DNA from 3 places in the Sporosarcina sp. NPDC096371 genome. Region 3 is predicted to be linked to each of the others. Evidence: riboswitches for the same ligand, from Rfam matches in the RefSeq annotation. Region 3 holds a riboswitch; each other region holds the start of a gene.
The links. A riboswitch is a leader RNA that binds a small molecule or an ion and turns the genes downstream of it on or off. The one in region 3 is predicted to bind S-adenosylmethionine.

Region 1 (3,278 bases), on a different contig from region 3:
TCCAGTATTTTAATCGGGAGTTTTATAGGTGGGTATGGATCTGATTTAATGTCTGAGGGATCTATCAATCTGGTCTATGGCCTATTGGCGACAATTGCTGCAATCATGATGTTCGTCCCGAAAAAAGGGTTGGATGATATTCCGGTCGATCAAGTGACTTTTAATAAGTGGTTGGCTGCAGTATTGGCGTTTATTGTCGGAATTGGGGCAGGAGTTGTCGGCGCAGCCGGAGCGTTCATTCTTGTGCCAATTATGCTTGTCGTCTTGAAAATCCCGACGCGCATGACAATTGCAACGTCACTCGCGATTACGTTCATCTCTTCCATCGGGTCGACAATCGGTAAGATAACGACGGACCAAGTACTTTATGGGCCCGCGGTTATTATGATTATTGCAAGTATACTGGCGGCACCCCTTGGAGCGAAAGTTGGACAAAAGATAAATACGAAAGTATTGCAGTGGCTATTGGCCATTCTTATTTTGGGGACGGCTATTAAAATTTGGCTAGATTTTTAAATAAACGAAAAAAACGGTTTCGCCAAATGATGGTGCGGACCGATTTTTTCGTTGTTAACTATTTCTTTTTAAATACTGCCAACACCCGTTTTTCACTACCGTTCTTCATCCGCTGGAAATTCTCGATATGTTTCCAAATGGCAAGCATGAATAATAAAGTCGCAACGACAACGGGCCAGTAGCCGTCTGACCAAAATGCTAGGGCGAAGAATGTCACATATAGCATTAGAACTCCGAACACAAGAAAATCTGTCACAATCGCTACAATAACCAACAACGTAAATGCAACGAGTCCGAAGCGCCAATCAAGGGCAAGGAGCACGCCAATGATAGTCGCCGTTCCTTTACCGCCATTGAACTGCATGTAAAAAGGAAAGTTATGCCCAATGACCGTTGCGGCACCTGCGGCGAATAATAACAATGAAATCTGATCGGTCGGCAATCCTGCGTTTACTACGATTCTGTGTGCAAGTATTATAGCCAGTACACCTTTTCCGATGTCTATCGCTGCAACGAGCGCACCAAACTTTTTCCCTAGCACAATTGTGGCGTTCGAAGCGCCCGCATTTTTAACCCCAGTTTCTTTTAGATTAATGCCTGAAATCATCTGTGCAACAACCGAACCATGCAGGCATCCAATTGCATAGCCCAAAATAATGACGCTTACAATCCACAACCACATAACAATTCCTCCAAATGAATGATTACTTAAATTATAGCATTTTGAATTAAATATAAGTTTCAGAAAAGATTTTCAATAAACACTTGACATTGTATTGGGAATTCACCTATACTACTCCACAAGATGAAAAACTAAATCTATCAAACTCTTATCAAGAGCGGCGGAGGGACTAGGCCCTGCGATGCCCGGCAACCGGCAAGTGACCAACTTGCACAGGTGCTACTTCCTACAGATTCGTGCAAACGGTCTGAAAGATAAGAGGAGGAATAAGCGAAAGCATAACCCTCTTCTTAAGCGAAGGGGGTTATTTCTTTTTTCCAAAAATATCCCCGACGCCTCCGCATACAATCACCTTAAAAAAATACTGGAGGTAATGACAATGACAAAACTTCAACCTGAAACGCTTCTACTACACGGTGGGCAAGTGCCAGACCCAGTAACGGGATCACGTGCAGTACCTATCTACAAAACGAGTTCATTCGCATTCCGAGACACGGAGCATGCACAAAATCTATTTGCTTTGAAAGAACCAGGTAATATTTATAGTCGTATTATGAATCCGACAGTCGATGTGTTTGAAAAGCGCGTTGCTTTACTAGAAGGGGGAACGGCGGCAGTTGCATTATCTTCGGGAATGGCAGCGATTGCGTTTTCAATTTTAAATATCGCAGGCGCTGGTGATGAAATTGTCGCAGCAAGCAATTTATATGGCGGTACGTATAACTTGTTTGCCGTGTCACTTCCACGCTATGGCATCAATGTGAAATTTGTGGATGCAACAGATCCTGAAAACTTCCGTGCGGCTATTACGGATAAAACAAAAGCAGTTTTTGCTGAAACGATTGGCAACCCAAGCCTTCATGTTCTTGATATTGAAGCTGTTGCCAACATTGCACATGAGAATGGACTTCCGTTGCTAATTGATAATACATTCCCGTCACCGTATGGTTCGAATCCGATCGACTACGGGGCAGACGTTGTCATTCATTCTGCAACGAAATGGATTGGCGGACATGGGACGTCAATCGGTGGTATCGCTGTCGACGCTGGAAAATTTGACTGGACACAAGGGAGGTTCCCTGGGTTTACTGAGCCGGATGAAACGTATCATGGGCTTCGTTATGGGATTGACGCGGCAGGTGCGGCATTTGCGACAAAACTACGTGTGCAGGCATTGCGTGACTTTGGACCATGCCTGAGCCCAGACAATGCATTCGCTTTCTTGCAAGGTCTTGAAACATTACATTTACGAGTGGAAAAACATAATGAAAATGCTATGAAAGTGGCAAATTATTTGAAGCAGCATCCGTCTGTGGAATGGGTAACGTATACAGGTCATCAAGACCACCCATCACATAGTAACGCGGAAAAGTATTTGAAAAATGGTTTCGGCTCGATTATCGTTTTCGGTATTAAAGGGGGGCGTGAAGCGGGTCGTAAGTTGATTGATAACGTTACGATTTGGTCGCATGTTGCCAATGTGGGAGATGCAAAATCACTTATTATTCACCCAGCTTCAACGACGCATCAGCAATTGTCGGCTGAAGATCTTGAAAATGCAGGTGTAAAAGAGGAATTGATTCGCTTGTCTGTTGGGCTTGAATCGATTGATGATATCATTGCGGATCTTGCGCAGGCGATTGACAAGGCCGCGCCGGTTATCGCGTGAGACGGATTGGATGAAAAAGAAGGAGCGTGACGAACATGGGGACAGGAATTGTGAACATTGGGAATCTACGATTGGAGTCGGGCATTCTATTGGAAAATGTCCAGCTAGCCTATGAAAGAATAGGCAGACCTGAGGCGCAAACTGTCCTTGTTTGCCACGCATTGACGGGAAATCAGTATACAGTCGGGACGACAGAAGATCCAGGCTGGTGGAGTGGCCTTGTGGGTCGAGGAAAGAGTATTGATACTAGCAAGTATTCCGTCATTTCTTTTAATAGTCTTGGAGGTTGCGAGGGGTCAACTGGGCCAACAACTGTTAATCCATCTACGGGTGAATTGTATGGTGACTTATTTCCAGAGGTAACAATCCGGGATATGGTACATGCGGAACGTAAGGCACTGACGGAGTTGG
Region 2 (3,278 bases), on a different contig from region 3:
CATTAAAGACTCTTCTTCAGTGTTCGGCCCCCACGGTTGGTATTTACAGACACTTTCCATAGATGCATATTTATGTACATCGGGCCAATCACCCTTCACCATTTCCCTCAATTGAATTCGATTTTCAGATTGCTGTTCATCCATATACTCTATTCCTTTCTTATACATTTCCATAATTGCTTGAATGAACAAAGAAGCACAAAGTACATGATCTGTACGTAGTGCTTCTTTGTTGCTTCAACCATTTTCTTGCAGTTAATAACCATTTCAATCAGTTTTTTCTTGTTTCTCTTCCGACTTTGGATTCATCCAGAAGCGAGCCATAGGCTGTTCTGCGTTCGCCAATAGTTTTGCTAGATAAGCGGCTGTCATCGTATAGCTGTGTTCTAATTTCTCGGTTAAAACATTGGTGCGTTCATACAGTAGGCTACGGAGATGATCTAATTGCCTACCCATTTTCTCCGTCACGCCTTCTTGATTGACCAGTCTGCTAATAACATCTTTTTGGGCATTCTCTTGCCGTAAAATTAATTTAGCTAATTGTTGTTGTTGGTCCAACTGCCTAGTCATTTTTACCGCCATATTGTTCGTTGATTCGCTAATCGTATCCACTTGCATTTTGAATTCCTTGTCTACTGCATGTTTATCCTCCAATATCTGATGGAGTTCTTGCTGTTTCTTATCCAGCTTCGTCAACGATTTTGAGACATTTTTTTCAAATTGCCCATGTCGTGAATCATTGTCTTGCAGTTCTTTTACACGGTTACGAACGTTATTTAATTGATTCGACTGGTTCTTTGTTTGTTGTTTGAGGAGCATTTCCAGGTCGCTGATATGACGATTAAGTGAAGCATTCGCTTCCTGTTGCTCCTGCATCCATTCCGCTAACGTATCTATTTTAGAATGGCCTTGATTTTGCGCTACTATTGCTGCATCATTTTTAAAAACATCTGGGTGCTCATCACTATTCATAAACAACCCCATTTGCCCAACCTCCTCGTCATACTATCTTATGCAACTTGCGACAAGGTGGTCATTGAGCAGTTATGCCCATTCAAACGGTGTCTCTTGATAGACGTAATAATTCAACCAGTTGGAAAAGAGCAGGTGAGTATGGGAGCGCCATGTATTTAATGGTTCTTTGTTTGGATCGTTATTTGGAAAATAATTTTCTGGCATGTCAATATCGACACCTTTTTGGATATCACGTGCATACTCTTCCGCAAGTGTCGTGGCGTCATATTCAAAATGACCCGTAATCATAATGTGTTTAGCATCGTTAGAAATGATGATGAACGCACCAGCATCCTCAGACTTCGCCAGTAGATGCAAACGCTTATCATTTTCGATTTCTTCCACAGAAACAGCTGTGTAACGTGAATGTGGCGCTCTAAATTCATCATTAAACCCACGTGCCAAATCGATGGTTGGGTCTGATAGACGATGAGTAAAGACTCCTGAGCATTTCTTCGGCAAGGTAAATTTATCAATTCCATAATGGTGATACAATGCTGCCTGTGCGCCCCAACAAATATGTAAAACAGACGTCACATTTTCTTTAGTCCAGTCCATAATCTGTGTCATTTCATCCCAATAATTCACATCTTCAAACTGTAAATGCTCAATTGGCGCACCCGTAATGATCATGCCATCAAAACGTCGATGTTTGATATGTTCAAATGTAGTATAAAAATTGTCTAAGTGAGACTTGCTAACGTTTTTCGATTCATGCGTGGCCATATTCATAAACGTCACATTGACCTGCAACGGTGTATTGCCCAATAAGCGCAGAAGTTGCAATTCTGTGCGCTCTTTTTCCGGCATTAAATTCAAAATAATAATATTCAATGGTCGGATGTCTTGAGACGTTGCACGGTTCTCATCCATGACAAATATTTTTTCCTTTTTTAATAATTCCCCAGCCGGCAATCTTTCAGGTATGTTGATTGGCATAAGATTTCTCTCCCTTTTCAGTATATTATGTATGCATTTTAAGCATAAAAAAACCCTCTTTTCTATAGGATAAGAAAGGAGGATTTGCGTTACGCTCACAGTTCTTATCTCTCAAGAAAAAAATCTTGATGGAGGTAGCACCTTTCTGACAATGTCAGAGGTTGCTGAAGCTTCATCGGGCCATTTCCCTCAGCTTCTCTTGATAAGAATATTCAATTAGATTCCATTATACTATTAAACTTTTTATTGTAAACAGTCTTTTTATTTTCTCAGGGCGATATCGGCTATATTTTCCAACTAACTGCGAGGAGCTTACAACCATTTGCGCAAACTCTCCACCCAACTTAAAATCGCTTTTCGACAATACAAGAAGTTAACACCATTTTGACATGATCACCGTCATGATTATTTCTTTTCAAACAAACCTGTTAGTCCTATTTCCAATGTTTTTCATGCTTCTATCTCCGAATAGAACAACCATTTCAGAGCCATATTAACATGGTACTACATGTTGGAAAGGAGTTTTTTTCATGGGAAGAGACAACAAACAAGGTAGCACCAACAATTCGCGTTCGTTACCCCAAACACCGAAAAGGCAAAAGATTCAACCGGGAGATATGCAAGAGGAGATTGCTCGCGAGTTTGAGGAATTGAGCAGTCTTAGACCGAAGCGAGAGCGAATGAATCCAAACGAGCGGAAAAGAAAGTGAATCATTTTTTGCGTTGATAGCGCCTAACCTACCATGAAAAAAACGATACCCCGCGCAGCGAAATAGGCTGTGTGGGGTATTATTTCATCCCCTGTAATCACTCGGGATGCTCCCTTCCTTCTCTACATCCACAGGCCAGGAGATAATTGTTGTGCTATCCCATACATTTTGACTTTCAATCTCCATCAACATCTGTGAAATGCTTTCATCGAGTGCTTCTTTACTCAACGCTTCGACCAGATTTTGCGGATTCGCATAAGGTTCACCCGGACATTCTAGCAAACCATCTGTTGTCATGAAAATGAGATTTGTCCCTTTTCTCAATTCCCTTGTCCCAGATGAGTAGCATGGAACAGTTTTTTCAAATGTATTCACTTGCCCAATCCACTCGAAGAACTGTCTTTGATTCAGTTGAAATTGGTTGAGAGCAATTAGTTCTGGATGCAATAAATAGACCAGGCAGTCTCCGACGGAAAACCACCATATATAGTTATCTTTCCTTACAACGACAAGACAAGCTGTCTCTCCTGTAACATGTCTACATGCAGCCAAAAATTCATCAGATTGAAAAATGTCAAGTAGCTTACCTTCCAATTGTTTAAACTTTGGAGGCCC
Region 3 (3,278 bases):
GATGCTTCCTGGAATCGTAGCTTCTTTAAACTCTCTAGGGGAACGAACATCGATGAATGTGTGTGGCCCCTTTGCTTGCATGGCCAATAGCTCGTCTATTGTTACATCTCTAAACATGTTTTTCACCTTCTACCTAAATTATGAAACGATGATATGCCCTTTGTTTTCCTCGGTTACTTCTCCAATAATCCGTGCATCGACACCTTGTTGTTGGAGTTCGTCCAAGAGTTTAATGGCTTCTTGCTCTGCTACTGCAATGAGTAATCCACCAGAAGTTACAGCATCACATAAAATCCAGCGATCCATTTGATCTAGTGTATCCGAATAAGTCACACTTTCTGCTACGTGGGCAAAGTTATTTTTTGTGCCTCCAGGTATCTTGCCAGCTTCAGCAAGTTCTCTTGTACGTGGTAGGACGGGCACTTGGTTGGCTTGTATGTGAATGCCGACATTACTTGCTTTCGCCATTTCAGATGTATGTCCGAGTAAACCGAATCCTGTCACATCTGTGGCGGCGTGGACATCGTAGTTGGCCATTGTTTCAGCGGTAGTTTTGTTGAGCGTGGTCATCACTTTTGTCACTTCAACAACTTCGTCTTCAGACAATAACCCATTTTTCAATGACGTCGTGTAAATACCAACTCCAATCGGTTTTGTTAATAATAGTTTGTCGCCGGGCTTGGCACCTGCGTTTGTCCGTACTTTATCGGGATGAACGACACCCGTGACGGCAAGTCCGAATTTAGGTTCTTGATCATCGATGGAATGACCACCAACAAGTGTGACACCCGCTTCTTGTAATTTATCGCCAGCTCCACGTAAAATCGCCGCGAGGATGTCTTTATCTAACGTAGCGATAGGGAAAGCAACGATATTGAGGGCAGTGAGAGGTGTGCCCCCCATGGCATAGACATCGCTAATGGCATTGGTTGCAGCAATTTGTCCGAAATCGTAAGGGTCGTCAACAATGGGCGTGAAAAAGTCCAGTGTCTGTACCATTGCGATGTCGTCTGTCAGTTTGTAAACACCTGCATCATCACTTGTGTCGAGACCGACGAGTACATTCGGATTTGGCGTGGCAGCGGGAAGACTGCGTAATACTTGTGCTAAGTCAGCAGGACCAATTTTACAGCCGCAGCCACCTTTTGTTGTAAGGGAAGTCAATTTTACTGGGATTATTTTTTCCATTGTGCATCCGCCTTTCAATTATAAATCTATTGTTAATCTTAACACATTTTCGGTAAATGCTTGGTGAGTGGCATCCCAGAGCGGCGGAGTGGGTCCAATGGAACTAATTATTCCATATTCTAATGTAGCGAATTATTTCATTACTTCCCAAAAAAGGTATTGCAAATTTTCGGGGAATAGCGTAAGGTTGTCAATAATAGAAATTTAACTTAATTCAACCGTGGTTTAAACCTCGGTTGAGTGGGGAGGAATGAAGTTCAATTCCTCCTTGTTAAAGCCTCCGGCGGATGTCACAGATTTTGAATTGCAGGCAGTCTAAGTTCGCGACGTCCTGTCGCAACGACTGCATACCCACGTCCTGTGGGCACAATTCAAAATCTGGACGCAATTACGCCGAGGCGTAATTGATAAAAACAATTTAATAGTTTTTCTTATCTAGAGAGGTATAGGGACTGGCCCGTTGACACCTCAGCAACCACCATAGTTGGTACGGTGCTAATTCCAGCAAGTTGAGCAATTGACTTGATAGATGAGGAATAGACTTATTCAAATGAGAGTCTTCTTCCTTTATTCAACCAGAGGAGAAGGCTTTTTTGTTTCTATAAAGATTTCTGAAACAGAACATATAAACAAGGGAACTAGAGAGGGGATATACAGTTGGTGAATTTACTAGAGGCGATGAAAGAACGTATTTTGATTGGTGATGGAGCGATGGGCACACTGCTTTACACAAATGGAGTGGACCGTTGTTTTGAGGAGCTAAATTTGACGCATCCTGAACAAGTGCTTCATGTTCACCAAGCCTATATTGAGGCGGGGGCAGATGTCATTCAAACGAATACATATGGCGCCAACTATATAAAGTTAGCGCGCTATGGATTGGAAGATCGTGTAGAGGCAATCAATAAGGCTGCCGTTGAAATTGCGAAACGAGCTGCCGGTGAAAATACATTTATCCTTGGGACAATTGGTGGCATCCATGGTTCAAAAACACTGATTGGCACGAAGGAAGAGATTGAGCGTAGTTTCAGAGCGCAGCTGAAATGCCTACTTTCTGAAGGTGTGGATGGGATTCTCTTGGAGACGTATTATGATTTTGATGAATTAACAACGGTGCTCAGCATTGCGCGTCAGGAGACGGATATCCCAATCATTACGAATGTTTCTATGCATGAAGCAGGTGTGTTACAAAATGGCTTGGCATTGGCGGATGCTTTGCAACAGTTGGAGGCGCTAGGGGCAGACGTTGTGGGCGTCAACTGTGGATTAGGACCTTACCATATGTTGCAAGCTTTAGAGGGGGTGCCGTTGCCAAAGCATGCCTTATTGGCAGTGTATCCAAATGCTAGTTTCCCTAGTTATACGGATGGGAAATTGACATATGAAAACGAACCTGATTATTTCGGTAAACTGGCGCTTCATTTCCGTAAGGAGGGTGTTGGGCTATTAGGGGGATGTTGTGGTACGACGCCAGCCCATATTCGTGCACTGGTAGAGGGGCTAACGAATCGTGCGCATGTGCAAGACAAACAAGTGAAACAGCACAAAGTGAAAGTGAACGTCACAGCGTCGAGGGATCTTGACAAACCGACTTTGCTTGAAACAGTGAAAAAGAGGCATTCGATTATTGTTGAGCTGGATGCGCCGAAGCATTTAAATACGGCGAAGTTTTTTGAAGGGGCGCAGGCATTACATGATGCAGGTGTCGATGCCATTACGTTAGCTGATAATTCCTTGGCATCTCCGCGAATTTGTAATGCATCGATGGGATCACTCGTTAAACAAAGAATAGGTGCAACACCACTTGTCCATGTGACATGCCGAGACCGGAATCTCATTGGTTTGCAGTCGCATCTCATGGGCTTGCATACAATGGGCATTACAGAATTACTGGCGATTACAGGAGATCCAACGAAAATTGGTGATTTCCCTGGCGCAACATCTGTTTTCGATATGACTTCTTTTGAATTGATTACAATGATTAAGCAGTTCAATGAGGGGATTTCATGGTCAGGTAAGTCATTGCAACAGAAAACATCCTTTACAGTGGCGGCGGCGTTTAATCCAAATGTGCGTCAAATCGATCGAGC

Region 1: it holds a riboswitch for S-adenosylmethionine, as region 3 does, so the genes downstream of both, ACIQ0H_RS06930 (O-acetylhomoserine aminocarboxypropyltransferase/cysteine synthase family protein) here and ACIQ0H_RS20655 (bifunctional homocysteine S-methyltransferase/methylenetetrahydrofolate reductase) in region 3, are expected to answer to the same signal.
Region 2: it holds a riboswitch for S-adenosylmethionine, as region 3 does, so the genes downstream of both, metA (homoserine O-acetyltransferase MetA) here and ACIQ0H_RS20655 (bifunctional homocysteine S-methyltransferase/methylenetetrahydrofolate reductase) in region 3, are expected to answer to the same signal.

The regions. Positions count from the first base shown of each region.
Region 1 covers NZ_JBIWFE010000002.1:196,989-200,266, forward strand. Annotated here, with positions in the region: gene ACIQ0H_RS06920 (sulfite exporter TauE/SafE family protein) at 1-516, shown strand, start outside; gene ACIQ0H_RS06925 (glycerol-3-phosphate acyltransferase) at 575-1,198, opposite strand; SAM riboswitch class I at 1,344-1,459, shown strand; gene ACIQ0H_RS06930 (O-acetylhomoserine aminocarboxypropyltransferase/cysteine synthase family protein) at 1,578-2,867, shown strand; gene ACIQ0H_RS06935 (homoserine O-acetyltransferase family protein) at 2,903-3,278, shown strand, end outside.
Region 2 covers NZ_JBIWFE010000003.1:195,695-198,972, reverse strand. Annotated here, with positions in the region: gene ACIQ0H_RS09670 (GNAT family N-acetyltransferase) at 1-168, opposite strand, end outside; gene ACIQ0H_RS09665 (hypothetical protein) at 268-984, opposite strand; gene metA (homoserine O-acetyltransferase MetA) at 1,045-1,953, opposite strand; SAM riboswitch class I at 2,055-2,162, opposite strand; gene ACIQ0H_RS09655 (hypothetical protein) at 2,484-2,663, shown strand; gene ACIQ0H_RS09650 (PP2C family serine/threonine-protein phosphatase) at 2,748-3,278, opposite strand, start outside.
Region 3 covers NZ_JBIWFE010000012.1:44,945-48,222, forward strand. Annotated here, with positions in the region: gene mnmH (tRNA 2-selenouridine(34) synthase MnmH) at 1-117, opposite strand, end outside; gene selD (selenide, water dikinase SelD) at 139-1,188, opposite strand; SAM riboswitch class I at 1,617-1,724, shown strand; gene ACIQ0H_RS20655 (bifunctional homocysteine S-methyltransferase/methylenetetrahydrofolate reductase) at 1,849-3,278, shown strand, end outside.